DNA from 2 places in the Streptomyces sp. KL116D genome. Region 1 is predicted to be linked to the other one. Evidence: riboswitches for the same ligand, from Rfam matches in the RefSeq annotation. Region 1 holds a riboswitch; the other holds the start of a gene.
What was found. A riboswitch is a leader RNA that binds a small molecule or an ion and turns the genes downstream of it on or off. The one in region 1 is predicted to bind S-adenosylmethionine.

Region 1 (15,683 bases):
TCCTGGTCACCCCGACCATCACGGTCCTGGTCTCCGGCCTGGTCACGATCTTCGGCCTGATGTACGTCGCGGGTGAGGTCTCCACCGGCATCGGCACGGCGGCCAACTGGCTCCTGGACAACACCGGCGCGTTCGCCGGCCTGGTCCTCGGCGGCCTCTTCCTCCCGCTGGTCATGCTGGGCCTGCACCAGGCCCTCATCCCGATCCACACCACCCTCATCGAGCAGCAGGGCTTCACGGTCCTGCTCCCCATCCTGGCGATGGCGGGCGCCGGCCAGGTCGGCTGTGCGATCGCCGTCTACAAGCGTCTCAAGCACAACAAGTCGATCCGCAACACCATCAAGTCGGCGCTTCCCGCGGGCTTCCTCGGCGTCGGCGAGCCCCTCATCTACGGCGTCTCGCTCCCGCTGGGCCGTCCCTTCATCACCGCCTGCGTGGGCGGCGCGGCGGGCGGCGCGTTCGTCGGCCTCTTCTCGATGCTCGGCGACAAGGTCGGCTCGACCGCCATCGGCCCGTCCGGCTGGGCGCTCTTCCCGCTCCTCGACGGCAACCACGGCTGGGGCACGACGGCCGCGATCTACGGCGGCGGCCTGCTGGTCGGCTACGCCGTCGGCTTCCTCGCCACGTACTTCTTCGGCTTCAGCAAGGAGATGCTGGTCGACCTGAACGCGGACGTGGACGCGGGCGAGTCCCCCGAGGCCCGCGCCGAGGAGGGCCCGTCGGCCCCGAAGACCACGGCCGCGGACCACACGAAGGAACCGGCGAAGGTCTGACCCCCTTCGCTCCCCCATCCCCGGGCCCCGCGGAAGCCACCCCCGAGCTCCGCGGGGCCCGGCCTTGTCCAGGGCCGCGAGGAACGGCGCGACCAGCCCCCACCGACCCGCCCCCGGCCGCAGGGTCCGTCTCACCGCGGACGAACCGGGACGTTACCTGTCAAACCAGTAACCTGCTAGCGTGCACCCATCATGGACACGCACCCCGGCCTCCTGGACTTCCGTTGGTACGGCGGAAGGCTCTCGGTCAACTTCACGGCCACGCTGGGCAAACGCGGACCCGAACCGGTCGAGCGGCTGCGCACGCCGGACGACCTGTCCCGCTGGTGCCACGAGGCGAGCCTGTCCGAGGGACCGCTGCCGGACGCCACGACCCGGACCCTCACGCAGGCCCGCCACCTGCGCGAGGCCCTCTACCGGGCCCTGACCGGCGCGCCGGGCCCGGCCGACCTGGACACGGTCAGCACCTGGTCCTCCCGCTCCCTGCCCGGCCCCCGCCTCGCCCTCGGCGAGAACGGCACCGCGACCCTGGAACGGCCCCAACTCCACCTCACGGGCGACCTGTTGACGCTGGTCGCCCGGGACGGCGTCGACCTCCTGACGGGACCGCACGCCCACCGTGTCCGGGAGTGCGCCGCACCCGACTGCACCCTGCTCTTCGTCGACGAGAGCCGCCCCGGCCGACGCCGCTGGTGCTCCATGGACACCTGCGGCGCCCGCACGAAGATGCAGGGCTACCGGGCCCGCCGCGCCCGCTGAACCGGCCGACCGCGACGTCGGGCACGCCGCCGACGGCGACCTCCCGAGCCCCGTTCCCGTACCCGTGCGCCGCTCTCCACATGCGCCGGGGCGCGCCCTCCCGCATCCTGACCCCATGGCTGACAGCACTCTTTCCAAGATCTCCTGGACCGAGTTCCGCCCCGACCAGCGACGCCTGGTCACCGGTGCCGCCCTGACCGGCCTCGGCATGCTCACGGCCGCGGCCGGTGTCGGCGTCCTGGTCTTCGAGCTGGCGCGCGCGGGCCGCACCTGGACCGGCGCGTGGGAGGTGCCGCCCGCCGAGCTGGCGTCCCGCGCCCTCCACCAGGCCCAGAGCGCCGCCCAGAGCGCCGCGCAGGCCGGCCGCGAGGCGTGGACCAGCTATCAGGAGTCCCCCGTCTCCTCCCGCTAGGAGCACGCCAGGAGCCGAGGACCGCCTGCTCAGGCGCGGGCGCGGTCCTTCCAGCCCGGGATCGTCGGCAGCACCCGCTCGGCGACCTGGAGCAGCGTCGTGTCGTCCGGCACCCCGCCGTCCGAGCGCCACAGGGTCAGCTCGTAGAAGCCGCCGCTGTCCTTGTCGTGCAGCGGGACGACGAGGACCCGGGCCGGGACGCCCGGCGCGCTGGTCGCGTCGCTGCCGTCGAGGCGGAAGCCGATGCTGATGGTGCGGTCGGAGTAGAGGGCCCCGTTGCGGCCGAGCACCTTCTGCGGCTGGACCTCGTCGCCGAGCAGCTCGGCGGTCGTGGCCACCGTGAGCTTGTTGTACGTCGCCGACAGGGTCACGGTGTACGTGTCGAACTCGACCCGCGACGAGGGGTGCGGGATCTTGCTGCTGCCGGTGCCGATCGAGCCCCCGCCGCCGCTCGCGCTCTTGGCGGTCTCCGCCGGCGTACCGAGGAGTTCGGCGAGGTCGGAGCGGTTGAGCGCGGTGCACAGCTGCGCTCCGTACGCCCGGCCCGCCGCCTTGTCGCCCTTCTCGGCCTCGCCGCCCGAGCAGACCGCGGGTTTCGCCTCGGCGGCCGCGCCGGTGTCCGTCTGGTTCTTCGAGATCGCCCAGAATCCGACGGCGAGCGCGCCCACCAATGCCACGGCGGATATCGCCTGGCCCCACGGATTCATGCCCTTCTCGGGCACGTCATTACTGTCCGCCATGTCCCCCACCCGCCCCGATCCCCTGACATATGCCGGGGGACCATAACCCGTGATCATCGGGCGGACAAGGAAAATCTTGATCACGCGGGCGGCCCCGGAAAACGCCCGAGGGCGGCACCCTCTCGCGAAGAGAAGGTGCCGCCCTCGGGAAAGGACAGGCCGAACCGTCAGACGGCTCAGAAGTCCATGTCACCGCCCGGCATGCCGCCGCCGGCCGGGGCAGCGCCCGCCTTCTCCGGCTTGTCGGCGATGACGGCCTCGGTGGTGAGGAACAGCGCGGCGATGGAGGCGGCGTTCTGCAGGGCAGAGCGGGTCACCTTCGCCGGGTCGAGGATGCCCTCGGCGATCATGTCGACGTACTCGCCCGTGGCGGCGTTCAGACCGTGGCCGACGGCCAGGTTCCGAACCTTCTCCACGACGACGCCACCCTCGAGACCACCGTTGACGGCGATCTGCTTGAGCGGGGCCTCCAGGGCGAGCTTCACGGCGTTGGCGCCGGTCGCCTCGTCACCGTCGAGCTCGAGCTTCTCGAAGACCGCGGAGGCCTGGAGCAGGGCCACGCCACCACCGGCGACGATGCCCTCCTCGACGGCCGCCTTCGCGTTGCGAACGGCGTCCTCGATGCGGTGCTTGCGCTCCTTGAGCTCGACCTCGGTCGCGGCACCGGCCTTGATGACCGCAACACCGCCGGCGAGCTTCGCCAGGCGCTCCTGCAGCTTCTCGCGGTCGTAGTCGCTGTCCGAGTTCTCGATCTCGGCACGGATCTGGTTGACGCGGCCCTGGACCTGGTCGCTGTCACCGGCGCCGTCGACGATCGTCGTCTCGTCCTTGGTGATGACGACCTTGCGGGCGCGGCCGAGCAGGTCGAGACCGGCGTTCTCCAGCTTGAGGCCGACCTCCTCGGAGATGACGGTGCCACCGGTGAGGATGGCGATGTCGCCGAGCATGGCCTTGCGGCGGTCACCGAAGCCCGGGGCCTTGACGGCGACGGACTTGAAGGTGCCACGGATCTTGTTGACGACCAGGGTCGACAGGGCCTCGCCCTCGACGTCCTCGGCGATGATCAGCAGCGGCTTGCCGGACTGCATGACCTTCTCGAGCAGCGGAAGGAGGTCCTTCACGTTGCCGATCTTCGAGTTGACGATGAGGATGTACGGGTCGTCGAGCGACGCCTCCATACGCTCCATGTCGGTGGCGAAGTACGCCGAGATGTAGCCCTTGTCGAAGCGCATACCCTCGGTGAGCTCCAGCTCCAGACCGAAGGTCTGGGACTCCTCGACGGTGATGACGCCTTCCTTGCCGACCTTGTCCATGGCCTCGGCGATGAGCTCGCCGATCTGGGTGTCGGCGGCGGAGATGGAGGCGGTCGAAGCGATCTGCTCCTTGGTCTCCACGTCCTTGGCCTGCTCGAGCAGGGCGGCGGAGACGGCCTCGACGGCCTTCTCGATGCCACGCTTGAGGGCCATCGGGTTGGCACCGGCGGCCACGTTGCGCAGACCCTCGCGCACCAGGGCCTGGGCCAGGACGGTCGCGGTCGTCGTGCCGTCACCGGCGACGTCGTCCGTCTTCTTCGCGACCTCCTTGACCAGCTCGGCGCCGATCTTCTCGTACGGGTCCTCGAGCTCGATCTCCTTGGCGATGGACACACCATCGTTGGTGATCGTGGGGGCGCCCCACTTCTTCTCGAGGACGACGTTGCGACCCTTGGGGCCCAGGGTCACCTTGACGGCGTCGGCGAGCTGGTTCATGCCGCGCTCGAGGCCGCGCCGTGCCTCCTCGTCGAACGCGATGATCTTGGCCATGTGAAGTGGTCCTCCCGGACGGGGTGGAAACGCAAACGGACCGTGCTGGTGCCCGCGACGGACGGCCTGCAGCCCTTGTGGTTCCTTGCCCCACCCGGCCTGCGAGCCTCACCGACCCGATCCAAGTTCTGTCACTCTCACTCGGAGAGTGCTAACGCCAATGATTAGCACTCGGCACCCCCGAGTGCAAGGCCGTTCGGAGAAGCCGGGGGTCGCCGGGGCAGCACGAAGGGCCCGCCCCCGGCAACCGGGAGACGGACCCTTCATGGACGTACGAAGCCTGCTGTCAGTCGCGACGCGCTTCAGCCGGCGGCCAGGCGGACCATGTCGGCCTGCGGCCCCTTCTGGCCCTGCGAGATCTCGAATTCCACTCGCTGACCCTCTTCGAGGGTGCGGTAGCCGTCCATCTGAATCGCGCTGTAGTGGACGAAAACATCCGCACCACCGTCGACCGCGATGAAGCCGTACCCCTTCTCCGCGTTGAACCACTTGACGGTGCCCTGAGCCATGCCTAACTCCCCTATTACTGGCCCTTGCGCGAGACCACACTTCGCGGTCCCGGGTCAGACCTCACGCCCCAAAGGGTTTGGGGGTGTGCGCCGGAACGCGTCGACCGCGGCTGAATGTATCTGCCCAACTGCCGTCTGCAACAGGTCAATCGGACGAGAATTCTGGGCACGCCAGATCGGGGAAACCAGGCCAACTCACCGGATTCCAGGGCAAGTCGGGCCGCACAAATGCCATAAAGAGCCCGAATGGGCTGGACACTTTGGCTGCTTCTTGTCGGGGCTCGGGCGAGAACTCATATGCGCCCGTCATGCACCACGTACGAGAGCGAAGCAGGTTCCCCAACTGTACCGCGCTCAACCATGCAGAATTGCCCCCTCCGCTTCTCTCGCGGAGGGGGCAATTCGAGTAACTCTGTGTGGAACGGCGAAAGATCAGCCGCCGGCGACGGCCGGAATGATCGAGACGCCCGCGCCGTCCGGCGTCGCCGTCTCCAGGCCCTGCTCGAAGCGGACGTCGTCGTCGTTGACGTAGACGTTGACGAAGCGGCGCAGCTTGCCCTGGTCGTCGAGGACGCGGGCGGCGATGCCGGTGTGGTTCTTCTCCAGGTCGGCGATGACGTCGGCGAGGGTCGCGCCCTCGGCGGCGACCTCGGCCTGACCGCCGGTGTAGGTGCGGAGGATGGTGGGGATGCGGACGTTGACGCTCATGGGTTCACCTCGGTCTTTCAGCCCCGCCGGCGTTCGAGGAGCGGGGATCCGGGGGCAGGGCCCCCGGTTTCGGGAAGGGGCGGGTCGGGGGAATCTACTCGGCGAGCCCGGCAGCGCGGAACGCGTCCAGCGACGGCCGAATGGTCGCTGTGGCCTGCGAAGACTCCGCGACCGCGTCGAGGGTCTTCAGACCGTCGCCCGTGTTCAGGACGACCGTCGTCAGGGACGGGTCGATGAGGCCCGCCTCGATGAGCTTCTTCGTGACGCCCAGCGTCACACCGCCCGCCGTCTCGGCGAAGATGCCCTCCGTCTGCGCGAGCAGCTTGATCGCGTCGACGACCTGCTCGTCGTTCACGTCCTCCACGGCACCGCCGGTGCGGCGCGCGATGTCCAGGACGTACGGGCCGTCGGCCGGGTTCCCGATCGCGAGCGACTTGGCGATCGTGTTCGGCTTCTGCGGGCGGACCACGTCGTGGCCGCCCTTGTAGGCGACGGAGACCGGGGAGCAGCCCTCGGCCTGGGCGCCGAAGAGCTTGTACGGCTTGTCCTCGACGAGACCGAGCGCGATCAGCTCCTTCAGGCCCTTGTCGATCTTCGTGAACTGCGAGCCGGACGCGATCGGGATGACCAGCTGGTCGGGCAGCCGCCAGCCGAGCTGCTCGCAGATCTCGTACGCGAGCGTCTTGGAACCCTCGCCGTAGTACGGGCGGAGATTCACGTTCACAAAGCCCCAGCCCTCGCCCAGCGGGTCGCCGATGAGCTCGGAGCAGAAGCGGTTCACGTCGTCGTAGTTGCCCTCGATCGCGACGAGGTCACCGCCGTAGACACCGGCCATGACGACCTTGCCCTGCTCCAGGTCGTGCGGGATGAACACGCAGGAGCGGAAGCCGGCGCGGGCCGCGGCGGCGCCGACGGCGCCGGCCAGGTTGCCCGTGGAGGAGCAGGAGAGCGTGGTGAAGCCGAAGGCGCGGGCGGCCTCGATGGCCTGCGCGACGACCCGGTCCTTGAAGGAGTGCGTGGGGTTGCCCGAGTCGTCCTTGACGAACAACTTGCCCTGCTCGACGCCGAGTTCACGGGCGAGGTTGTCGGCCTTGACGAGCTTGGTCCAGCCGGGGTTCAGGTTCGGCTTCTCGGCGACGTCGGCCGGGACGGGCAGCAGCGGGGCGTAGCGCCAGATGTTGGCGGGACCGGCCTCGATCTGCTTGCGGAGTGCCTCGGGGTCGCCGACGGGCAGGTCGTACGCGACTTCCAGAGGCCCGAAACACTCGACGCAGGCGAAGATCGGTCCGAGCGGGAACTGTGCGCCGCACTCGCGGCAGGAGAGCCCGGAGGCGGGACCGAGGTCGACGGTGGGGGCGGTCGTGGGTTCGGTCGCGACAGTCTGTGCAGCCATGAGAGGCGAGGCCCTTTCTCCTCATCTTCCTCGCGACGCATCTCGCCGCGAGACGGATTTGGCACCTTCCCTAGCCGGGAGCCTCGCGGACGCACTGCGATGTGCGGACGAGACCGGCTGGAGGGTTGCCGGGGCTTCAACGGGCCGTATCCCTCTGCCCCTCTGGATGAGCGGTATTCGATTGTGACGTCCGGGACCCCCGACATGCGATGGTCACCGACGTTGTTCAAGACTGTAACCGAAGCCCTGGACCCTTGAGATAGTCGTCCGAACCGCGAGATGGATCACATACGGGAGGCCCCTGACCGTGCTGGAAGAGGTCGAGCGCTGGCTGAGCAGGCGTTCCTGGTCCGTGGCCGACCGCCCGCGCCAGCAGCTGATCGCCGCGAAGCGGGCGTCGGGCCGGACGGTGAGCGTCGTCCTGCCCGCGCTCAACGAGGAGGAGACGGTCGGCGAGATCGTCTCGGTGATCCGGCGCGAGCTGATGACGGAGGCCGTGCCGCTCGTCGACGAGGTCGTCGTGATCGACTCCGGCTCGACCGACCGCACCTCCGAGGCGGCCGCGGCGGCCGGGGCCCGGGTCGTGCACCGGGACGCGATCCTGCCGCGCATCCCGGCCAGACCCGGAAAGGGTGAAGTGCTGTGGCGTTCGCTGCTCGTCACTTCCGGTGACATCGTGTGCTTCGTCGACGCGGACCTGAAGGAGTTCTCCGCGGACTTCGTCGCCGGGATCGTCGGGCCGCTGCTGACCAACCCGGACGTGGACTTCGTGAAGGCGATGTACGACCGTCCGCTGGACGGCGCCGCGGGCCAGGGCGGTCGCGTCACCGAGCTGATGGCCCGCCCGATCCTCAATCTCCACTGGCCCCAACTGGCCGGATTCGTCCAGCCGTTGGGCGGCGAGTACGCGGCCCGCAGGTCACTGCTCGAACGGCTGCCGTTCCCCGTGGGGTACGGCGTGGAGCTGGGTCTCCTGGTGGACGCCCTGCACACCGTGGGCCTGGACGCGCTCGCCCAGGTCGACGTGGGGGTCAGGATCCACCGGCACCAGGACGGGCAGGCCCTGGGGCGGATGGCGGCGGCGATCTACCGCACGGCGCAGCTGCGGCTCGCGCGCGGACATCTGGTGCGGCCCGTGCTCACACAGTTCGAGCGTGGGGAACGCGGGTTCGAACCGCGGATCCACGAGGTGGACACCGAGGAGCGGCCCCCGATGGCCGAAATCAGCGAGTATGCGGAGCGTCGCGTGGCGTAACTGAGGGCATTCATGTGTTTTGCCTACATTGCCCTTTATGTGGCTTAGACACGCAAAGGGCTTGGCGGCGGGGCTCGCCGCCACCGCCGCCCTGGCCGACCCCCTCACCGGCCTCTCCGCGAGCCCCGCGTCGGCAGACGTGGTCTCCCCCTTCGCCAAGCGGTACGACGAGGCGCTGTACGGCGACTTCAAGACCATCGGCAACACGGTCATGGGGTGCCCGACCACGCCGGCGGACATGGCGTCCCGCTGCGCCGTCGCCGCGAACGGCCAGGGTCGCGACAACAACAACACCTTCGTCATGGAGCGGATCAACACCGCGGGCACCACGGCGGAGTACGGCTCCAGCACCGGTCAGGTCGCCCTCCCGCCGGGCGCCGAGGTCGCCTACGCCCGCCTCTTCTTCGGCGGCAACGACGGCACGTACCGGGGGCCGAGCGGCGCCCAGATGAAGCGCTGCGACATCTCCGGCGCCGACGTGCTCCCCTCGCCCGGCGAGCCGACCGACGCCGTGCCCGTGGTCGGCGTGAACGGCACCGCGCCCAGCAAGGTCGCCCCGGAGAACCTGGTGCGCGACCCGGCGACGACCAGCGGCCCGCACTACTACACGGGCGAGGCCGACGTCACGAACCTGTTCAGCGGGATCACCGGGACCGGCGCCCCGATCCCGGTCGCCGTCGGTGACGTCTGGGCACCCACCGGCAAGGGCTGCGTGGCCGGCTGGTCCATGACCGTCGTCTACAAGTACGACGCCCCGAACGACCAGTACGCGCCCGACCGCCGCAACATCTACGTCTACGGCGGCCACGTCCTGCAGCGCTCCACCTCGCCCGCCACCGACGTCAAGGTCAGCGGCTTCTACCGGACCGACGGCGAACCGCACGCGAGCGTCACCGCGTACGAGGGCGACTGGAACACCCCGGGCGACCGGTTCCTCGTCGGCGGCCGGAACATGGTCGAGAGCCACACCGGCAACACCAACAACTTCTTCATCAGCGAGGACGACGGCGCCCTCGACCCGAAGATGGTCAACAACCTGAGCATCGACGCGAAGGAGTTCGACGTCACCGGCGGCTCCTCGCGGGCCGCGCAGCCCGAGCCGATCCCGGTCGGCGCCACCTCCACCACGCTGAGCTTCACCACCAAGGGCGACACCTACGTCCCCTCGGCGTTCGCGCTGTCCGTCCCGGTCCCCGACCTGGAGATCACCAAGACGGCCAGTCCCGCCAAGGTGAAGCCGGGCGGCACCCTGACCTACACGGTCAAGGCGACGAACATCAGCAAGCTCGACTACCCGAACGCCAAGTTCACCGACGACCTGACGGACAACCTCGACGACGCGACGTACAACGGCGACGCGAAGGCGAGCACCGGGACGGTCTCCTACACCAGGCCGCGGATCAGCTACACCGGTGACATCCCGGCCGGGCAGACCGCCACGGTCACCTACTCGGTGCGGGTCAACGACCCGGTCAGCGGCGACGGCAAGCTCACCAACAACATCGTCGCCGACACCCCGCGCACCAACTGCGACGCGGGCTCCACCGACCCGCACTGCGGCATCACGCCGCCGATCGAGACGCCGCCGGAGCCGCCGGCCCCGGTGCCGCCGCTGGACATCGTGAACCGCCCGGAGACGCCGACCGCGCCGCCCTGCGCCACGGTCCGCGACACGATCACCCTGCGCAACACCAGCGGCCACCCGCGCAAGAACGCCACGGTGTCCTTCCCCGCGAAGCACGTCACCGGCACCCCGACCGCCTCGGCCGGCACGCTCACCAAGAAGGGCTCGACCTACTACTGGACGGGTGACGTGCCCGCCCACGGCAAGGTCGTCATCCGGGCGAACGTCCGGGTGTCCTGCACGCCCGGCGACGTCACCGTGCTCCCGGTGACCGGTGAGGTGCCGAGCACCACCTGCACGGCCCGTCCGCGCGGCGGCGACGACCCGTGCACCGCGGTCGTCGTCACCGAGCGCCGGCAGGCCCGTCCCGCGCCCTCGCAGCCGGCCGGCTCCGAGCTGGCCGAGACCGGCTCCGGCCCGCACACGCTGCTGTACGGCGGGCTCGCCGTCTCGCTGTGCGGCCTCGGCGCCCTCGTCCTCGCCGCGGTCCGCAGCCGCAGGGACTGACGCCCCCTCTGGAGGCGTTCTGAAGGCGTTGTATACGGCCGGGCTCCTGATGGAGCCCGGCCGTACGTTTGAGCGTTTCCGGGGCGGGCTAGTTTCGCTCTATGGCTTCCACGCGTGGTGCTGCTGAGGTTCTCGTCGCGTCCAACCGCGGCCCGGTCTCGTACGCCGTCGGCGACGACGGCTCGATCGAGACGAAGCGCGGCGGCGGTGGGCTCGTCTCCGCGCTCAGCGTCGTCGACGACAAGCTCTGGGTGTGCGCGGCGCTGGACGACGGGGACCGGGAGGCCGTGCGGCGCGGGGTGGCCGAGCCGGGCGTGCGGATGCTGGACATCGACCCGGGCGTGCACGCGGACGCGTACAACGGGATCGCGAACTCGGTGCTGTGGTTCGTGCACCACATGCTGTACCAGACGCCTCTGGAGCCGTCGTTCGGCCCGGAGTTCCGCCGCCAGTGGGCCTCCTACGAGGCGTACAACCGGGCGTTCGCCGAGGCGCTGGCCGAGGAGGCGGCGCCGGGCGCGGCCGTCGTGGTGCAGGACTACCACCTGGCGCTGGTGCCGGGGATGCTCCGCGCGCTCCGCGACGACCTGCGGATCGGGCACTTCTCGCACACGCCGTGGGCGCCCGTCGACTACTTCCGGATGCTCCCCGACGACATCGCCGAGCAGCTCCTGACCGGGATGCTCGGCGCGGACCGGCTGGCCTTCCTGACCCGGCGCTGGGCGGACGCGTTCACCGAGTGCTGTACGCGGATCCTCGGCGGTACGTCCGGTACCCGGATCGGGGTGCACGGGCTCGGCGCCGACGCGGACTTCCTGCGGGAGCGCTCGCGCGCGGCCGACGTGGAGGAGCGGCTCGCCGCGCTGCGGGAGCAGGTGGGGCCCGGGCGCAAGGTGATCGTCCGGGTCGACCGCACGGAGCTGTCCAAGAACATCGTGCGCGGGCTGCGGGCGTACGAGCTGCTGCTCGAGACGCGGCCCGAGTGGCGGGAGAAGGTCGTCCACGTGGCGTTCGCCTACCCGTCTCGGCAGGACCTCGCCGTGTACCGGGCGTACACGGAGGAGGTGTCGCGGGTGGCCGAAGCCGTGAACTCCCGCTTCGGCACGGCGGGTTGGACGCCGGTCGTGCTGCACGTGAAGGACGACTTCGCGCGCTCGCTCGCCGCGTACCGGCTCGCCGACGTGGCCCTGGTCAACCCCGTCCGGGACGGGATGAACCTCGTCGCGAAGGAGGTGCCGGTCGTCTCCGACGACGGGTGCGTGCTGGTGCTGTCGCGGGAGGCCGGGGCGTACGAGGAGCTCGGGGAGGACGCGGTGGTGGTCAACCCGTATGACGTGAGCGGGACTTCGGCCGCGTTGGGCGCTGCGCTGGGCATGGCGGAGGGTGAGCGGGCCGAGCGTACGAAACGGCTGGCCGCCGCGGGGACCGCGTTGCCGCCCGGTCAGTGGTTCCTGGACCAGTTGGCTGCGTTGCGGGAGGGGTAGCCGCTTCGACTGCGGGCCGGTGGGGCTTCTCGCGCAGTTCCCCGCGCCCCTGGGCGGCCCGTTGAAGACTGCGCGTCAGCACACGCCCCCCAGGGGCGCGGGGAACTGCGCGACCAGCCACGACGAACCCCGCACCATCAAACGCGACGCGTCAGCACACGCCCCCCCCCAGGGGCGCGGGGAACTGCGCGACCAGCCACGACGAGGCCCGCGGCCGGCACCGAACCGGTCAGGGCAGACGCGTGGCCAGGTCGCGGAGGAGCGTGACCACCTCGGCCGGGCCGTCCAGGACCAGGTCGGCGCGGTCCGCCAGCTCGGCGATCACCGTGTCGGCCGCCACCAACACCCCCGCCACCCCGTCCGACCGCAACTTCTCCACCGCCGCGAACGCGGGCAGGTCGCCCAGGTCGTCGCCCGCGTACAGGACGGACTCCGCGCCGGTCTCCCGGACGTACTCGGTGAGCGCGACGCCCTTGTCGACGCCCGGCGGGCGCAGTTCGAGGACCATGCGGCCCGGTTCGACCAACAGGCCGTGCCGGGCGGCGAGTTCGCCCAGCGGGCGGCGCAGGGTCTCGAAGGCGGCCTGCGGGTCGGGGGCGCGGCGGGTGTGGACGGCGACGGCGCGGCCCTTCTCCTCCACGTACGTGTCGTGCCACAGGCCCGACTCGGCCAGCACGCCCGGGAGTTCGGAGCGCACCCCGGCGACCCCGGGGTGCGGCGCGGGGGCGCGCACCGTGCCGGTGACGGCGTCCCAGCGCTCGGCGCCGTAGTGGCCGAGCACGACGAGGTGTTCGAGGCCGGGGACGCCCGCGAAGCCGCCGTGCCGGACGGCGACCCCGGCCGGGCGGCCCGTGATCACCGCGACGGAGGCCACCCGGGGCGCGAGCGCGGCGAGCGCGGGGACGGCGTCCGGGTGGGCGCGGGCCTGTTCGGGGTCGGGGACGATCGGCGCGAGGGTCCCGTCGAAGTCCAGGGCGATGACGGCTCGGGAGGGGCGGGCGACGATCGCGGCCAGGCCGTCTCGCCCGGCGTCGGTCCGTGGGGCGTCCATACGGGCGACTTTAAGGGAGAACTCAGCGCTCGCGACGCCGCTCGTCCCGAACCCGCCGCAACCGGTTCACCGTCACCGGCGCCGCCTCCAGCGCGCGCGGGTCGTCGAGGAGCCCGTTCAGCAGCTGGTAGTAGCGGACCGGCGCCAGGTCGAGCTCCTCGCGGATCGCCCGCTCCTTCGCCCCGGGCGACTCCCAGCCACGCCCCTCGAACGCGAGCAGCGCGCGCTCGCGCTCGCCGAGAGGGGGCCGGGGATCCATGTCCGCCACGCTACTCGGCGGCTTCCGCGGCCGCGGCCTGGTTCTGGATCCGGCCGAGGACGGCACCGGGGCTGCCGTTGCCGGACACGGCGGCGCCGATCTGCTTCTTGATCTCGACGCTGACACCCGCCCAGGACGTCTTGCCGACGGGGTACAGCTCGGAGCTGCTCAGGCTCTGCAGGAACGGCCAGAGCTTCTTGTCCTCGGGCGCCGCGGACATGGTCTCGGAGGCGCTGGTGGTGACCGGCAGCAGGTCGTACTCGCGGGAGAAGTCCAGGACGTTCTGCTCGCTGTAGACGTAGTTGAGGAAGGTCCCGATCTCCTTGCCGTGACCGTTCTGCTTGAACGCCATCATCCAGTCGGCGACGCCCATCGTGGACCGGGCGGGACCGTTCGGGCCCGGCAGTTCCACGGTGCCGTAGTCGACGCCCTTCTTGTGGGCCATCTGCATCAGCGTCGGGTGCCCGTTGAGCATGCCGACCTCGCCCTTGGCGAACGCGGCGAAGGCGTCGGCCCGGTTCAGCCGGGAGGGGGCGGTGGGGCCGGTGAGGCCCTTGGCGACGAGGTCGTTCTTCAGCCAGTCGAACGTCTCGACGTTCTGCTTGGAGTCGATCGTGTACGAGCCGACGTCGTCGGTGTAGCCGTCGCCGCCGCTCAGCATCCAGATCATGGTCTCGGCCTGCGCCTCCTCGGAGCCGAGGGGCAGCGCGTACGGGATCTTCACGCCGTCGGCCTTCAGCGCCTTGGCGTCGGCCTCCAGCTCGGCCCAGGTGGTGGGCGCGCTGATGCCGGCGTCCCTGAAGAGCTTCTTGTTGTAGAAGAGCAGCCGGGTCGAGGAGGCGAACGGCATGCCGTACTGGGTGTTGTCGACCTTGCCCGCGTCGGAGAGCTGGGACAGGAAATCGGCCTGGGTGGGAACGTCGAGCAGGTCGCCGACCGGGTAGAGCTTGTCGGCCGCCGCGTAGTCCGCGTACGCGCCGATCTGCGCCATGTCGGGGGCCTTGCCCGCGTCGACCATGTCCTTGACCTTGGCGTCGACGTCGTTCCACGAGTAGACGTCGACGTCGACCTTGATGCCGGGGTTGTCCTTCTCGAACGCGGCGGTCAGCTGGTCCCAGTACTTCTGGGAGCTGTTGGCCGCGGAGTCGCCGTAGTCGGCGGCGACCAGCTTGAGCGTGACGTCCCCGGAACCGGTACCGCCGCAGGCGGTGAGTGTGGCCGCCATGCCCAGGGCGGCCGCTGCCGCCGTCAGTCCGGTGATGTGCCGCTGCACCGTGTCCCCACCCTCGAAATCCGTGTACCGCTGCGCCCCGGGGGTCTCCCAGGGTCGAACACAAGGTCTACACCACTCGGATCTCACTTCTGCAACGGGGCTGGTCACGCCCGGACCCGGTCGGTTCCGCGATCTTTCCGTGCAAGATCCATGCAAGTGGACTAGACCTGTTGTGGGTGAACGCGCGACACTGTGCCCCGTGAGACATGTCATCGCCCTGGACGTGGGCGGCACCGGGATGAAGGCCGCCCTGGTCGGCGCCGACGGCACGCTGCTGCATCAGGCGCGCCGGGCGACCGAGCGCGAGCGCGGCGCCGACGCGGTCGTCGAGACGATCCTCGACTTCGCCGCCGATCTGCGGGCGTACGGCGAGGAACACTTCGGGGAGCCCGCCGCGGCCGCCGGGGTCGCCGTGCCCGGCGTCGTCGACGAGGCGAACGGGATCGCACTGTTCGCCGCCAACCTCGGCTGGCGGGACGTGCCGATGCGGGCCCTGCTGAGCGCGCGGCTCGACGGGATCCCGGTCGCCCTCGGCCACGACGTGCGCACCGGCGGACTCGGCGAGGGACGGCTCGGCGCCGGCAAGGACGCCGACCGGTTCCTGTTCCTGCCGCTCGGCACCGGCATCGCGGGCGCCATCGGCATCGACGGCCGGATCGAGCCGGGCGCGCACGGCTCGGCGGGCGAGATCGGCCACGTCGTCGTCCGGCCCGGCGGGGTGCCGTGCGGCTGCGGGCAGCGCGGCTGCCTGGAGCGGTACGCGTCCGCCTCCGCGGTCACCCTCGCCTGGCAGGCCGCCAGCGGCGACGAGCACGCCACCGCGGCGGACTGCGCGAAGGCCGTCGACGCGGGCGACGAGCGGGCCGCCGCCGTCTGGCGGGACACGGTCGACGCGCTCGCCGACGGCCTCGTCATGGCACTCACTCTGCTGGACCCGCGCACCCTGATCATCGGTGGCGGACTCGCCGAGGCCGGGGAAACCTTGTTCACACCGCTGCGGGCGGCCGTCGCCGAGCGCGTGACGTTCCAGTCGCTTCCCACCATCGTCCCGGCCGTCCTCGGGGACACCGCCGGATGCCTGGGCGCGGGACTCCTCGCCTGGGACCTGCTCGCCGAACACGTCGAAGGCACGGA
Region 2 (15,683 bases), on a different contig from region 1:
TCAGTGAGGGTCTGTTCGCCTGGATCTTCGGTCTCGGCGCCCTGGTCGCCGTCGCCATCTGGGTCGCCGCTCGGACCGCAAAGGCCAAGAAGTCATGAGTAGCCAAGACATTCCAGAAGAGAACGTGCCTGCTGAGCGGGCCACCGAAGAAGCTGCGCACGGTGCGGTCGCGGTGAAGGACGAACCCTTCGCCGACCCGGGCCTGCCGCCGCACGAGCACCGGATCCAGGACATCGACGAGCGGGCCGCACGGCGGTCCGAGCGTGCGGTCGCCTTCCTGTTCGTGCTGTCGATGCTGGCCACCGTCGCCTTCATCGCCTCGTACGTCGCCATCGACGTCGACAAGAGCATCTACGTCTTCCCGATCGGCCACATCAACGCGCTGAACTTCGCGCTGGGCACGACGCTGGGCGTGGCGCTGTTCTGCATCGGCGCGGGCGCGGTCCACTGGGCCCGCACCCTGATGTCCGACGTCGAGGTCGCGCAGGAGCGCCACCCGATCGAGGCCGAGCCCGAGGTCAAGGCCAAGGTCCTGCAGGACTTCAAGGACGGTGCGCGCGAGTCCCAGTTCGGGCGCCGCAAGCTGATCCGCAACACCCTGTTCGGAGCGCTGGCCCTGGTGCCGCTCTCCGGCGTCGTCCTTCTTCGTGACCTCGGGCCGCTGCCCGGGACGAAGCTGCGCCACACGGCGTGGAAGGAGGGCAAGAAGCTCGTCAACATGAACACGAACGAGCCGCTCCGTGCGTCGGACATCACGGTCGGTTCGCTCACCTTCGCCAAGCCCGAGGGCGTGGAGGAGCACGACGAGGACTTCCAGCAGGTCATGGGCAAGGCCGCCCTGATGCTGGTCCGTATCCAGCCGGACAACATCAAGGACAAGCAAGAGCTCGAGTGGTCCCACGAGGGCGTCGTCGCGTACTCGAAGATCTGCACCCACGTCGGTTGCCCGATCTCCCTGTACGAGCAGCAGACGCACCACGTGCTCTGCCCCTGTCACCAGTCCACCTTCGACCTCTCCGACGGTGCGCGAGTGATCTTCGGTCCCGCCGGGCACGCGCTGCCGCAGCTGCACATCGCCGTCGATGACGAGGGCTTCCTCGTGGCGCAGGGCGACTTCGCAGAGCCCGTCGGTCCTGCCTTCTGGGAGCGCGGATGAGTACTACGACCACCAACGACGCGCCTGCGCGCGAAAAGGCACCGGCCGGCGAGCGGGTTGCCGACTGGGCCGACGGCCGTCTGGGGATCTACTCCCTGGCCAAGGCCAACATGCGCAAGATCTTTCCGGACCACTGGTCCTTCATGCTCGGCGAGATCTGCATGTACAGCTTCATCATCATCATCCTCACGGGTGTGTACCTGACGCTGTTCTTCCACCCGTCGATGAACGAGGTGACCTACGACGGCAGCTACGTCCCGCTCCAGGGGCAGCTGATGTCGGAGGCGTTCAACTCGACCATGCACATCTCCTTCGATGTGCGCGGTGGTCTGCTGATCCGGCAGATCCACCACTGGGCGGCGCTGATCTTCCTCGCCGGCATGTTCGTGCACATGATGCGCGTGTTCTTCACGGGTGCGTTCCGCAAGCCGCGTGAGGTCAACTGGGTCTTCGGATTCCTGCTGTTCGTCCTGGGCATGTTCACCGGCTTCACCGGTTACTCGCTCCCGGACGACCTGCTCTCCGGCACCGGTGTCCGCTTCATGGAGGGCGCGGTCCTGTCCGTGCCGGTCGTCGGCACGTACCTCTCGTTCTTCCTGTTCGGCGGAGAGTTCCCGGGCGGCGACTTCGTCGCGCGGTTCTACTCGGTGCACATCCTGCTGCTGCCGGGCATCATGCTCGGCCTGATGGCGGCGCACCTGATCCTGGTCTTCTACCACAAGCACACGCAGTTCGCGGGTGCCGGCAAGACCGAGAAGAACGTCGTCGGCATGCCGCTGCTGCCGGTCTACATGGCCAAGGCCGGAGGCTTCTTCTTCCTGGTCTTCGGTGTCATCGCGATCATCGCGGCGATCGCCTCGATCAACCCGATCTGGGCCATCGGCCCGTACCGCATCGACCAGGTGTCCACCGGTGCGCAGCCCGACTGGTACATGGGCTTCTCCGAGGGCCTGATCCGTACGATGCCGGGCTGGGAGATCAACATCTGGGGCCACACCCTCGTCCTGGGTGTGTTCGTCCCGCTGATCATCTTCCCGCTGGTCCTGGTCGCGATCGCGGTCTACCCGTTCATCGAGTCCTGGGTCACCGGCGACAAGCGCGAGCACCACATCCTGGACCGCCCGCGCAACGCCCCGACGCGCACGGCCTTCGGTGCCGCGTGGATCTCCTGGTACTTCGTGCTCCTCGTGGGTGGTGGAAACGACCTCTGGGCCACGCACTTCCACCTGTCGATCAACGCGATCACCTGGTTCGTCCGCATCGGCTTCTTCGTCGTGCCGGTCCTGGTGTTCATCGCCACCAAGCGGATCTGCCTCGGCCTCCAGCGCCGCGACAAGGACAAGGTGCTGCACGGACGCGAGTCCGGCATCATCAAGCGCCTGCCGCACGGTGAGTTCATCGAGGTGCACGAGCCGCTGGACCAGGAGGCCCTGCACACGCTCACGGCGCACGAGCAGTACGAGCCGCTCGAGGTCGGCCCCGCGGTCGACGAGAACGGCGTGGAGCGCAAGGTGTCGCGCACGCAGAAGCTGCGCGCCAAGCTCTCGAAGGGCTACTACGGGGAGCACAACCAGATCCCCAAGCCCACCGCCGAGGAGTACAAGGAGATCACCAGCGGCCACGGCCACCACTGATCTCCGACCTGTTCGCCACGGCAGGAGCCCTCGTCCAGTGCCTGGACGGGGGCTCTTTGCCGTCCCCGCACCTCGATAAGGTGGGGGCGGGGATTCTCCCGATCCTTCTCTTCCCGACGTCTCGTCGTACACGACTCAGGAGCGGCCATGAGCGCTTTGACCCCCGCAGGAGGCAACACCGCGGCGGGCCGTTCCTGGCCCTCCGTCCTGAACGGCCTGCTGGAGGGCCGGGACCAGAGCGCCGACGACACGGCGTGGGCGATGGACCGGATCATGCGGGGCGAGGCGACCGACGCGCAGATCGCGGCCTTCGTGGTGGCGCTGCGGGCCAAGGGCGAGACCGTGGAGGAGATCTCCGGTCTGGTCCGCGCCATGTACGAGCACGCCAACGTGATCGACGTGCCCGGCGAGACCGTCGACATCGTGGGGACCGGCGGGGACGGCGCGAAGACCGTCAACATCTCGACCATGTCCGCCATCGTCATCGCGGGCGCCGGCGCCAAGGTCGTCAAGCACGGCAACCGGGCCGCCTCCTCGGCGTCCGGTTCCTCGGACGTGCTGGAGAAGCTGGGCGTCAACCTCGATCTGCCGCCGCGGCGGGTGCCCGAGGTGGCCGAGGAGGCGGGCATCACCTTCTGCTTCGCCGTGAAGTTCCACCCGGCGCTGCGGTACGCGGGCGCGGCGCGCGGCCAGATCGGCATCCGCACCGTCTTCAACCTCCTGGGCCCGCTCACCAACCCGGCCCGGGTCAAGGCGCAGGCCGTCGGTGTCGCCGACCCGCGGATGGCGCCCATCGTGGCCGGCGTCTTCGCCGAGCGCGGCAACTCCTCCCTGGTGTTCCGCGGCGACGACGGACTCGACGAACTGACCGTCACCGGCACCTCCCGGGTCTGGGTCGTCCGCGACGGGGTCGTGCACGAGGAGACCTTCGACCCGCGCGACGTGGGCATCGAGACGGTGCCGATCGACGCGCTGCGCGGCGGCGACCCGTCGTTCAACGCCGAGGTGGCCCGCCGGCTCCTCGACGGCGAGCGCGGTCCCGTGCGCGACGCCGTGCTGCTGAACTCGGCCGCCGCGCTCGTCGCCGTCCGGCCGGGCACCGGGACGCTCGTCGAGCAGATCAGGGCCGGCATGGACCGGGCCGCCGAGTCGATCGACTCCGGGGCGGCGAAGGCGACGCTGGAGCGCTGGGTGGTCGCCAGCAACCGCTGAATGCCGTGCAGGTGTGCCGCAAGGGCGCAGTCCGACGTGGGATCCGTCTCAGGAGTTGGACTGCGCCCTTGCCGTATGCCGGACGTGTGGCAGGATGCTGTCCAAGGTCATGAGTGACAGCGATCGAGGCCCCAGCCCGCTGTCCGGCAACCCTCCGTCCGTGGCGGGGTGCCCTGGGTGAAGACCAGGCCGTGCGCAGCAAGGCGCATGGCAAGCGCGGACCCCTCGCGAACTTCCAGGGGTCCTGGGTCGTTCGAGGGAGCTGTCTCGTGAGCAAGCGAATGCGCTAGGGCCTTCGGCCCCATCTCCACCACCACCCTCCGTGCGGTGCTTTCCGTCGTTCCCGCGCGTCGAGGTCAACACCCGTACGCCGTCAGCCGGTTGAGTGCTGCCGTGCGGGCCTTCACAGCCGATTCGCCTTGACCTGCCGGGAGATACCGCCATGTCCGCTCACGCCTCCACCGCCGTCGCCGCCGCTTCCGCCGACTCCGCCGACCCGTCCTGCGGCGCCCCGCTGCCGGTGCTCGGCCGGGACGTCACCGTGCCGCTCGTCACCGGTGGCGAAGTGACGTACGCAGCCCTCGACTACGCGGCCAGCGCGCCGGCCCTGCAGCGCGTCTGGGACGACGTCGCCGCCTACGCGCCGTACTACGGCAGCGTGCACCGCGGCGCCGGGTACCTCTCGCAGCTGTCCACCGACCTGTTCGAGAACTCCCGCGTCGCCGTCGCCGAGTTCCTCGACTGCCGGGACGGCGACCAGGTCGTCTTCACCCGGTCCACCACCGACTCGCTCAACCTGCTCGCCGCCACGCTCCCCGCCGACTGCGAGGTGTTCGTCTTCGAGACCGAGCACCACGCCTCGCTGCTGCCGTGGCGGGACGCCCGGGTGACCTACCTGAACGCGCCGCGCACCCCGGACGAGGCGGTCGCCACCCTGGAGCGGGCCCTCGCCGACCGCGACACCCCGTCGGGACATGGGGCTCCGGCCCTCGTCTGCGTCACCGGTGCCTCGAACGTGACCGGTGAGCTCTGGCCGGTGCGCGAACTCGCGGCCGCGGCGCACGCGCACGGCGCCCGCATCGTCCTCGACGCCGCCCAGCTCGCGCCCCACCACCCGGTCTCCGTACAGGAGTTGGACGTGGACTGGGTCGCCTTCTCCGGCCACAAGCTGTACGCGCCGTTCGGCTCGGGCGTGCTCGCGGGCCGCTCCGACTGGCTGAGCGAGGCCGAGCCGTACCTGGCCGGCGGCGGCGCCTCGCGCAAGGTGGCCCGGCGCACGGACGGGGGCGTGGACGTCGAGTGGCACACCACCGCCGCCCGGCACGAGGCCGGTTCGCCGAACGTCATCGGGGTGTACTCGATCGCCTCGGCCTGCAAGGCGCTCACCGAGGCCGGCTTCGACAGCCTGGTCGAGCGGGAGCAGTTCCTGATCAGGAAGGTGCGGGACGGGCTCGCCGCGGTGCCCGAGGTGAAGGTGCTCTCGCTGTTCGGCGACGACGCGCCGCGCGTCGGCGTCATCTCGTTCGTGGTGGAGGGCTGGAACTCCTCGCACTTCGCCGCCGCGCTCTCCGCCGAGTACGGGATCGGGGTTCGCGACGGACTGTTCTGCGCCCACCCGCTGGTGCGGACCCTGCTCGGCTCCGACCCGCAGACGCAGGGCGAGTGCGGGGCGCCGGAGGCCGCGCCCGGCGAGAAGTCGCTCAACGCCATCCGGGTCAGCTTCGGCGCCGGCACGCCCGACGAGCACGTCGAGCGATTCGTGGCCGCCGTGACGGAGCTCGTGCGCGACGGCGCGCAGTGGAACTACCGCACGCAGGACGGCCGCTGCGTGCCCGACACCACGACCGTCTGAGGCTCTGGGTCCCGGGAGCCGGGTCCTAGGAGTCGAGGCCGATCGCGAACGCCGCCTCCAGGTCGTGCTGCGAGTACGTCCGGAACGCGACGTGCGTGTCCGTGCCCTCGACGCCGGGGATCTTGCTGATCCGGCCGGGGATGACGTCCGCCAGATCGTCGTGGCTCGCGACCCGGACCATGGCGATCAGGTCGTAGGTGCCGGTGACGGAGAAGACCTCGCTCACGTTGTCCAGAGCCGCGATCGACTCGGCGATCTCGGGGATCCGGTCCACGCTGGTCTTGATGAGCACGATCGCGGTGATCACGGCTGGCTGTCTCCCTCGGTGGCCGTGGTGTGGGTCGCCTTCACTCTAGCCCGGCCTCTATATCTCACCCACGCGTAGAGGAACCCGACGGAGAAGCCCACCAGGTGCGCCAGGTACGCCACCCCCGGCCCCTGGCTCGCCTGGCCCGCCGCCGCCCACTGCAGCGCCACCCAGAACGGCAGCACCACCCACGCCGGAAAGCGCAGCGGCAGGAAGAAGAGGAACGGGAACAGGCTCGTCACGCGCGCTTCGGGGAAGAGGTACAGGAACGCGCCGAGGACGGCCGAGATCGCCCCGGAGGCGCCGACCAGGGTCTGGTCGGAGTCGGCGTGCGCGGCCGCGTACCCGAGCAGCGCGAGATATCCGCTGGTCAGGTAGAAGAGCGCGTACTGGACGTGACCCATGCGCTCTTCGACCATCGCCCCGAAGACGTAGAGGAAGAGCATGTTGCCCAGCAGGTGCAGCCAGCTGCCGTGCACGAACAGGGCCGTGAGCGGGGTGAGGGCGGCCCGGGGCGATCCGGTGAAGAGTTCGGTGGGGATCACGCCCCAGCGCTCGAAGTAGGCGCTCTGCGCGGCGAGCAGGCCGTCACCGGTGCCGTAGGCGGGGTTGAGGCCGGAGGCCGGGGAGATCACGAAGACCGCGCAGCACACGGCGATGATTCCGTACGTGACCGGAGCGGGATGCCCCCTGAGGAAAGCGGTCACCTTGCCGATCGCGTCGCGCCCATTGCCGATCATGGGAGAGAGCATGACGCAAGGCGGGGAGCGGGCGGCGTACGGCAGGCCGTAGGGTGACAGCCAATACAGCAAGCACCACGCACCACGGAAAGCGCACGTCCCGCGGGACCGTGCACGAAAGAAGGCGCAGTCCGATGACGGTTCCCCTGCCGACCGCCACCACCCGCTGGCGCTGCACGCTCTGCGGCAACCTGACGCGGTTCGACGTGACCCGCTCCTCGAAGGTCGTCGAGTACGTGCACCTCGACCTGGCCGGAGAGCCGAACGTCGAGGAACGCAACGTGGTGAGTGAGACCATCGAGTCGGTCCGCTGCCGCTGGTGCAACGCCGTGGATCAGGTGGAACTGGTGGACAGGCCGGGCGCCGACTCCTGACGGAGCGGCCCCACAGCGACTTGGGGTGACGGATGGTGGAGAGCACGGGCGGGGAGGCCGGGAACGCCGAGCAGGCCGCCGCCGCCGAGGTGCTCGACCGGCCGTTGCCCGAAGGCGTACGGCGGCGGGTCGTGCAGATCGTCTCGGACGGTTTCGGCGGTCTGACGGTAGGCGAAGTTCCGCCCCAATTGAGGCAGTACGCCCGGTTCACCCCGACGCGACGGGTGAAGTTCGCGGGTAACGCCATGGCGGCCGCCCTGGAGAGCGACACCCTGTTCCGGCAGCGGATCGGGGAGCGGTTCAGGGACGCCCAGCCCGAGCTGGCGGGCGCCCTCGACGCCGGTGCGCCGCCGCCCGCCGCCGACCCCCTCGACGTGGCCGCCGCCGCGTACGTGCTGCGGCCCACCGGCTGGGTGAAGCTGGTCGCCGCCGCGGGCGAGGAGGCCCAGCGGGCGGACGCCGAGCGCGCCGACGAGGAGACCCGTGCCGAACTGGACCGGCTGCGCGAGCAGCTGGAGCAGGCCCATGCGCACGGCAAGGCCGAGACGGAACGGTTGCGCGCCGAGCTCGACGCGGCCAAGCGGGAGGCCGACGCGGCGCAGCGCAAGCTGCGGGCGGCGCTCAGCGACGTGAAGCGCGGCGAGGCCGCCGCCCGCAAGGCGCAGGCCGAGACCGAGGCCGTCCGGGCCGAGGGGCAGGCGCAGGTGTCGGCCGCCGAGAGCGAGTCGCGGCGGCTCAAGGCGCGGCTCGGGGAGACCGAGGCGGCCCTGGAGGCGTCGCGCCGGGCGGCCCGCGAGGGGCGCAGCGTCGAGGACATGAGGGTGCGGCTGCTGCTCGACACGGTCCTGGAGGCGGCCCAGGGGCTGCGCAGGGAGCTGGCGCTGCCGCCCGTGTCGGCGCGGCCCGCCGACTCCGTGGACGCGGTCGAGCCGGGGAAGATGACCCCGAAGGACATCGCGACGCGCGCGCTGCACGAGCACGATCCCGCGATCCTCGACCAGTTGCTCGCCCTGCCGCAGGCCCATCTCGTGGTCGACGGGTACAACGTGACGAAGACCGGGTATCCGACGATGCCGCTGGAGAAGCAGCGGCTGCGGCTGCTCGGCTCGCTGTCCCAGCTCGCCGCGCAGACCGGGGCCGAGGTGACCTGCGTCTTCGACGGGGCCGAGCTCGCCGCTCCGGTGCTCCTCGCGCCGCCGCGCGGCGTGCGGGTGCTGTTCTCGAAGGCCGGTGTCACCGCTGATGAATTGATTCGCCAGCTGGTCCGCGCCGAACCGCCGGGCCGGCCCGTGATCGTCGTCTCGACGGACCGGGAGGTCGCCGACGGCGTCGCGAAGGCGGGTGCGCGACCGGTCGCGTCCGTCATGCTGCTGAAGCGGCTTTCGCGGGGCTGAGCCCGTTTCCGTCCGATTGCGTCCGGAAGCGTAACCTCCGCTCCAGTTGCCCGAATTGGCGAAACCTTCACGCAACGTAGCGTCAAAGCGACATCACTGCATGTGAGTTGAGTGCAAAGAATGCGGTGGGTGACCGAGATTTTTCTCGTCAGGATTTGAACTGATCACAAGAAGGTCACTAGGGTCGGGCTTCGAACCTCCGCTCGGGTGATCACTCACATGAGGTGAGTGACGGTGGAGGGCACCGCCCACCGGGTGTTCTGTGGGCGGCTGGAGGAAGAAGGAGCTCGCCTTCGTGGCGTCCCACCGTCGACCCAAGCAGCCGAGCCGCACCCGTGTGACCGTGCTCACCGCGACCGCCGCCGCTGCCGTGGCACTCACCTCGCAGGCGGCCAACGCCGCGCCCAAGCCCGACAAGAGCGAGGTCAAGGCCAAGGTCGACAAGCTCTACGAAGAGGCGGGCAAGGCCACCGACCTCTACAACGGGGCCAAGGAGAAGCAGAAGAAGCTCGAGAAGGAGATCGGCGAGCTCCAGGACAAGGTCGCCCGGGAGCAGGAGGAGCTCAACACGCTCCGCACCGGCCTCGGTTCGCTCGCCAGCCAGCAGTACCGCTCCGGTGGCATCGACCCCTCCGTCCAGCTCTTCCTCTCCGCCGACCCGGACAGCTATCTCGACAAGGCGTCCACCCTCGACTCGCTGAGCGCCCAGCAGCTGGAGTCGCTCAAGAAGGTCCAGGCGAAGCAGCGCACGCTGGCCCAGGAGCGCGCCGAGGCGTCCGAGAAGCTCCAGGACCTCGCGGACACCCGCACCCAACTGGGCAAGAAGAAGAAGGAAGTCCAGAAGAAGCTGGGCGAGGCGCAGAAGCTGCTCAACACGCTGACCGCCCAGGAGCGCGCCAAGATGGCCGCCGCCGAGGAGCGCGCCAGCCGCGACTCCGCCGGCCGCGTCGACCTCGGCAACGAGGTGCCCGCCTCCAAGCGCGGCGCCGCCGCCCTGAGCGCCGCCGCCACCCAGCTCGGCAAGCCCTACGTCTCCGGCGGCACGGGCCCCAACTCCTACGACTGCTCCGGTCTGACGCAGTGGGCCTACAACCAGGCCGGTGTCGGGATCACCCGCACCACCTACACGCAGCAGAACGACGGCCCGAAGATCGGCATGAGCCAGCTCAAGCCGGGCGACCTCGTCTTCTTCAACAGCCTCGCGCACGTGGGCCTGTACGCCGGGAACGGCCAGGTGCTGCACGCCCCGCACCCCGGCGCCGTCGTCCGCTACGAGTCGATGAGCACCATCGGATCGTTCCAGTTCGGCGTCCGCATCTGATCCTCTTACCAACGGCATCCGGAAACGCGCCCGTTCGGGCGAATTCCGGACCCCGTCGCTGACCCCGCGCCCCGCCCGTGACCTGCGTCATAGGCGGGGCGCGCGGTTTTGTGTGCCCCGAACGGTCGTTGGCCGTGCGGTAGTCGCGCGGCTACTGTCGGCGCGCATTCCCCGGATCACCGGGGCACGTCAGCGGAAGGGAGAGCGGCCACCCGTGGGGTCCCATCGCCGTACCGCGCACTCCGGGTCAGCAGGATCCGACCGGAGCACGCGCGCAATCGTCCTGACCGTGGCCGTAGCGGGAACGGCGGCCGCACTCGGTGCCGTGCCCGCGGGCGCAGCCCCGCAGGACAGGCCGGCCGACACCAAGGCCGAGGTGGACCGCCTGTACGAGCAGGCGGAGAAGGCCACCGAGGCGTTCAACAAGGCCGACGAGCGCGCCGACCGGCTCCGCGAGGAGCTGGCGACGTCGCAGGACGAAGTGGCCCGGGGGCAGGAGCGCATCAACAGGATGCGGCAGGCGCTCGGCATGGTGGCCGGCGCCCAGTACCGCTCGGGCGGCGTCGATCCCTCGCTCGCCCTGATGCTCTCCTCCGACCCGGACGCCTACCTGGACCGGGCCAGCACCCTCAACCGGCTCAGCGCCCGGCAGGCCGGCGAGCTCAGCGAACTGCAGGACGCGCAGCGGGAACTGGCGCAGGAGCGGGCCGAGGCGCAGCGCAAGCTCACCGAGCTGGACGCGAGCCGCAAGGCCGTCGCCCGGCACAAGCGCAGCGTCGAGGCGAAGCTCGCCAAGGCACGCAGGCTGCTCAACTCGCTGCCCAGCGCCGATCGCGCGGCCTACGACCGGGCCTCGCGCGGCGGGGACCGCCCTGATCTGTCCGGGGCGGGCGCCGCCTCGTCGGACCGCGCCGCCGCGGCCCTCGCCGCCGCCCAGTCGGCGCTCGGCAAGCCGTACGTCTGGGGCGCCAACGGGCCGTCCGGGTTCGACTGTTCGGGCCTGATGCAGTGGTCGTACGGGCAGGCCGGGGTCGGTCTGCCGCGCACCTCGCAGGCCCAGCGGTACGCGGGCCGCCAGGTCTCCCTGTCGCAGGCGCAGCCGGGCGATCTCGTCGCGTACGGCTCGGACGCCCACCACATCGGCATCTACGCGGGCAACGGCCAGGTGATCCACGCGCCGTACCCGGGCGCGCCGGTGCGCTACGACCCGGTCGGCATGATGCCCGTCTCATCCGTGACCCGGGTCTGAGGCTCCCCGCGGGGATACGCCGTACGATCGGAAAGATGGCTGGTCGACGGCGTGCGATGAGCAGGGCGGGCTCCTTCGTGGTGCCGGTCGCCCTGCTCGTCGGGCTTTCCGGGTGCGAGCGCGGCGCCGAGACGCCGGTCGACTCCCGCACGGCCGCCGTGCAGCGGGTGCTCGACCGGCGGGCGGACGCGGTCCTGGACGGCGACGCCGGCGCGTACCGGGCGACCGGCGGCGCCGACCCGTATCTGCTCTCCGACCTGGCCGAGGTCCCGCTGAAGTCGTGGGCGTACGCGCTCACGCGCCTTGACGGCAGTGGCTCCCGGATCGGGGCGGAGGCCGAACTGCGCTATCGCGTCGACGGGTACGACGGGGCGCCCGTCGTCGCCGCCCGCAGGCTGACGCTCGAACGCAAGGACGGCCGCTGGCGCGTCGTCGAGGACGAGCCGGTGAAGAAGTCGGGGCGGCAGCTGTGGGAGCAGGGCAGGGTGACCGCCGTGCAGGGAGACCACAGCCTGGTGCTCGGGGTGGGGCAGCAGCGGTCCGTGCTGCGGTCGTACGCGCGGATCGCCGACGACGCGGTGCCCGCCGTCGTGGACGCCTGGGGCTCGGACTGGGCCCGCGGCGTCGTCGTGCTCGTGCCCGAGTCGCTGGACGGCATGGGGGAGTTGCTGGGGGCGCCCGCCTCCGGCTATCAGGGGATCGCGGCCGTCACGACGGGTGAGGCGGGCGGCTCGCGCACGGCCCCGGCGGACCGGGTGATCCTCAACCCCGAGGCGTACGGCGTGCTCGGCACCTTCGGCAAGCAGGTCGTCCTCACCCACGAGACCACGCACGTGGCCACCCGCGCCGTGACCTCGGCGGCGACGCCGCTGTGGCTGTCGGAGGGGTACGCGGACTGGGTGGGCTACCGCGGCACCGGGCGCACGGCGGGGCAGGCGGCGCCCGAACTCCAGCGGGCCGTGCGGGACGGCGGCGCGCCCGCCGAACTCCCGGACGACGCCGCCTTCGGGTTCAGCGGTGACGCGGCCGAGCTCGCCCGCGCCTACGAGTCCGGCTGGATGGCCTGCCGGATGATCGCGGACCGGTGGGGCGAGGAGAAGCTCAAGGCCTTCTACCGGGCGGTCGGCGGGCACCGGCAGCGGGCCGGCGCCGTGGAGGGGGCGCTGGCGAGCGTGCTCGGCGTCGAGGAGAAGGACTTCGTGGCGCGCTGGCGGGAGTACGTGCGCTCCGAGCTGGGCTGACGCTCACGCCCCCAACTGCGTGATGGCCTCCCGCAGCCACGCCCGCTCCGCCTTCCCCGTCGCCCGCGCCACCCGCAGCATCCCCTGCCGGAACAGGTCGTCGGGCTCCTCCGCGCGCACCGGCCTGCCCTCCTCGTCGTAGAAGAAGCTCGCCGGGGTCTCCAGGAAGTCGAGGCGGCGGCGGAGCACCGCGGCCTGCTCGGCCGGGTCGGTGAGGTGGCGCAGGAACGCGAGCAGCGTGTTGAAGCGCACCTGGTCCGTGATCTCGATGTCCTTCGGCGTGCGGAGGTGGTCGAGCAGGGCGGTGCGGCCCGCGTCCGTGAGGGTCAGGACGCGGCGGGGGGCGGCGCCCGAGCCGGGGGCCGTGTGCTCGTCGAGCCGGCCCGCCTTCACGAGCCGGGTGATCGCCGGATAGAGCGCGCCGTCGCTGACCGGGCGGACGTGTCCGCTCAGGGACTTGATGCGCTCCTTCAACTCGTAGCCGTGCAGCGGCTGTTCGTAGAGAAAGCCGAGGATCGGCAGCTCCAGCATGGGCGCTCCGGAGTGGTTGCGGTGGCCGGTCACGGCATGCTACCTCTTTTCGAGGTATCCGGTACCTCGAATCGAGGTACCGGCAGGGGAAGGGATGGTGGCCGTGGAGGCCGTCGAACACCGCAGGACACTCGTCGAGCTCGCGCGGCCCGTGTACTTCTCGCTGCTCGCCAACGTGGCGGCAGGGATCATCAACACCCTCTGGGTGGCCCGGCTCGGCGGGGAGGCCGTCGCCGCGGTCGCCGTCGCGACGAACGTCGAGAACGTGCTGCTCGGCGTCGCCCTGGTCTTCGGCTCCGGCACGACGGTCCTGGTCGCGCACGCCAGGGGCGCGCAGGACCCCGGCGCGCTGCGGGCCGCGGTGCGCGGCGGCGTGGGGCTGTGCGCCCTGCTCGTGCCCGTCGTCGCGGGCGGCGGCTGGCTGCTGCGCGAGGACGTCGCACGGCTCGCGCTCGGGGACGGCGGCGGCGCGGTGCGGCTCGCCGTCGCGTACTTCGGCGTCTCCCTGCCGGGCATGGCCGTCTTCTACGCGCAGCAGCTCGTCGACGGCATCCTCAAGGGCGCGGGCGACACCCGCACCCCGATGCGGCTCGCCCTCCTCACGAACGGCCTGATCCTCGTCCTGGACCCGCTGCTCATCCAGGGGTACGGGGTGGTGGGCGCGGCCGTCTCGACCGTGGCGGCCCGGCTCGTCGCGCTCGCGGCGGGGCTCCGGGTGCTGCGGCGCGACCCGCTGCTGCACGGCGCGGCCGGGGTGGGGAGCCCCTGGGCCGTGGCGCGCACCGGGCTGCCCATGGCCGCCGACTTCACGGTGCGGCAGACGGGTGCGCTGGTGCTCGTCGCGGTGGTGGCCAGGCTCGGGGTGACGGCCGTCGCCGCGTACGCCGTCGCGTACAAGATCCTCTACGTCGCGACGATGGCGTTCTACGCGGTGCGCCAGGCCGCCTCCATCCACACCGCCCACCGGCGGGGCGCGGGCCACGACGAGCGCGGCGCCGTCGGCCGGCAGGCGGTCGTGGTGTCGGGGGCCGTGGGACTGGTGGCCGCCCTGCTGTTCCTGGCGCTCGCGCCGTGGCTGATGCGGGCGTTCGGGGCGCCGCACGAGGTGACCGTGGAGGGCGCCCTGTTCCTGCGCTGCGTCGGCCCCTACCTGGTGCTCCTGGCCGGGTTCATCGCGCTGGGCGGCGTCTTCGAGGGCAGCGGGGGAGCGCCGAAGGTGCTGCGGGTGACACTGCTCGGGACGCTCCTCCAACTCCCGTGCGCCGCTTGGCTGTCCGGGCTCTGGGGGCTCGCCGGGGTGTGCGCGGCGATGGGGGCGGCGATGGCCGTGCAGTGCGGATGCCTGCTGGTCATGGCCCGGCGGGCGGCCGCTCAGGAAGCGGCGCCCACCGACTGGTCACGGGCCGCCTGAGGGGGCACCGGGGTGCGCTCCGCGCGCCGCGGCTCGGTCACCGTCGCCCGCCACAGCCGGCGGCAGGCGCTCAGCGTCGCCACGACCAGCAGGCCGTTGCGCACCAGGAGCAGCGTCACACCGAGCCAGTCGCTGGCGACGACGTGCGAGAACCAGACGGGGAACTCCAGGAACGTCACGAACGTCGCCGCGAGCACCAGCCACACCGGCAGCGTCATCCGGCTCTCCCGGAACAGCAGGCACACGGCGGCGAGCCCGACCAGCCACAGCATGTACTGCGGACTGATCACCCGGCTCGTCGTCGTGAACAGCAGCACCGCCGTCAGCGCCGCGTCGGCCGGCGTGCCGGCCCCCCAGGCGCGCGCCCTGAGCCGCCACAGCACCAGCCAGCCGAACGCCAGCGCCGTGAGCCCCTGCGCGAGGGCGCTGACCAGGTCGACGTACGGACCGAGGAACTCGACCGAGCCGTAGTTCAGCTGCACCGTGCCCGACCAGCCGAACTGCCGCGCCACGTGGAAGACCAGCGACCCAAGGGACTCGACCTCCGTGCCCCGGTCCTTCTGGAACGTCAGGAAGGCCATGGCGCCCGGCATCGCGATCGTGAAGGCGACCAGGAGCCCGCCGGCCGTCAGCGCCGCCGCGCCCCACGACTCCCGGGTGGCCCGGCCCCGCCGCATCCCGACGAGCAGCAGCGCCGGCCACACCTTGAGCATCGCGCCGATCGCGGCCAGCACGCCCGCCGCCCTCGGATGCCGGGCGGCGGCGAGCAGCGCGGCGACCGCGACGGCGGTGACCATCACGTCGTAGCGGGCGTACACCGTCTGCCCCAGCAGCGGCAGTCCGGCCACCCAGACCCACACGCCGCGCCGCGACTTGTGCTGCCGGTCGGCGACGTACAGCAGCATCAGGAAGACGGCGGCGTCGGCGAGGAAGGCCAGCAGGAAGAACGCGTGCGCGTACGACAGGAACGGCAGCAGCACGGGGGAGAGGATCGCGACCGCGGCGGCCGGCGGGTACTGCCACGTCACGTCGTCCAGAGGGAACGTTCCGGTGCGCAGCACGTCGAACCAGCCGTGGTAGATCACGGACACGTCGCTGGTCACGTCGGGGCCCGGGACCACGACGACCCGGAAGACGCACAGCAGGAGCAGGGTCCTGGTCAGGGCCCAGGTGATCAGGAGCGCTGCGGGATTTCGCGTCTTCATTCGAGCCATCATGCCTGGGAGTACTGTGCGGTGGCCATGGAGCCAAGCGGCGTGGC

Region 2: another riboswitch for S-adenosylmethionine. It lies ahead of RBJ77_RS35520 (aminotransferase class V-fold PLP-dependent enzyme); the one in region 1 lies ahead of thrC (threonine synthase).

The regions. Positions count from the first base shown of each region.
Region 1 is NZ_JASERH010000013.1:3,797-19,479, forward strand. It holds gene RBJ77_RS04085 (PTS transporter subunit EIIC) at 1-773, shown strand, start outside; gene RBJ77_RS04090 (ABATE domain-containing protein) at 966-1,532, shown strand; gene RBJ77_RS04095 (hypothetical protein) at 1,648-1,944, shown strand; gene RBJ77_RS04100 (DUF6215 domain-containing protein) at 1,974-2,684, opposite strand; gene groL (chaperonin GroEL) at 2,861-4,486, opposite strand; gene RBJ77_RS04110 (cold-shock protein) at 4,789-4,995, opposite strand; gene RBJ77_RS04115 (ubiquitin-like small modifier protein 1) at 5,428-5,703, opposite strand; gene thrC (threonine synthase) at 5,798-7,096, opposite strand; SAM riboswitch class I at 7,115-7,269, opposite strand; gene RBJ77_RS04125 (glucosyl-3-phosphoglycerate synthase) at 7,404-8,351, shown strand; gene RBJ77_RS04130 (hypothetical protein) at 8,413-10,482, shown strand; gene RBJ77_RS04135 (trehalose-6-phosphate synthase) at 10,584-11,966, shown strand; gene otsB (trehalose-phosphatase) at 12,196-13,017, opposite strand; gene RBJ77_RS04145 (DUF3263 domain-containing protein) at 13,040-13,276, opposite strand; gene RBJ77_RS04150 (ABC transporter substrate-binding protein) at 13,287-14,501, opposite strand; gene RBJ77_RS04155 (ROK family protein) at 14,749-15,683, shown strand, end outside.
Region 2 is NZ_JASERH010000087.1:96,147-111,829, reverse strand. It holds gene RBJ77_RS35540 (c-type cytochrome) at 1-98, shown strand, start outside; gene RBJ77_RS35535 (Rieske 2Fe-2S domain-containing protein) at 95-1,156, shown strand; gene RBJ77_RS35530 (cytochrome bc complex cytochrome b subunit) at 1,153-2,790, shown strand; gene trpD (anthranilate phosphoribosyltransferase) at 2,938-4,002, shown strand; SAM riboswitch class IV at 4,108-4,225, shown strand; gene RBJ77_RS35520 (aminotransferase class V-fold PLP-dependent enzyme) at 4,445-5,854, shown strand; gene RBJ77_RS35515 (Lrp/AsnC family transcriptional regulator) at 5,880-6,161, opposite strand; gene RBJ77_RS35510 (rhomboid family intramembrane serine protease) at 6,158-6,901, opposite strand; gene RBJ77_RS35505 (hypothetical protein) at 7,036-7,275, shown strand; gene RBJ77_RS35500 (NYN domain-containing protein) at 7,308-8,669, shown strand; gene RBJ77_RS35495 (NlpC/P60 family protein) at 8,965-9,990, shown strand; gene RBJ77_RS35490 (NlpC/P60 family protein) at 10,205-11,239, shown strand; gene RBJ77_RS35485 (hypothetical protein) at 11,275-12,480, shown strand; gene RBJ77_RS35480 (PadR family transcriptional regulator) at 12,484-13,011, opposite strand; gene RBJ77_RS35475 (MATE family efflux transporter) at 13,115-14,422, shown strand; gene RBJ77_RS35470 (glycosyltransferase 87 family protein) at 14,383-15,627, opposite strand.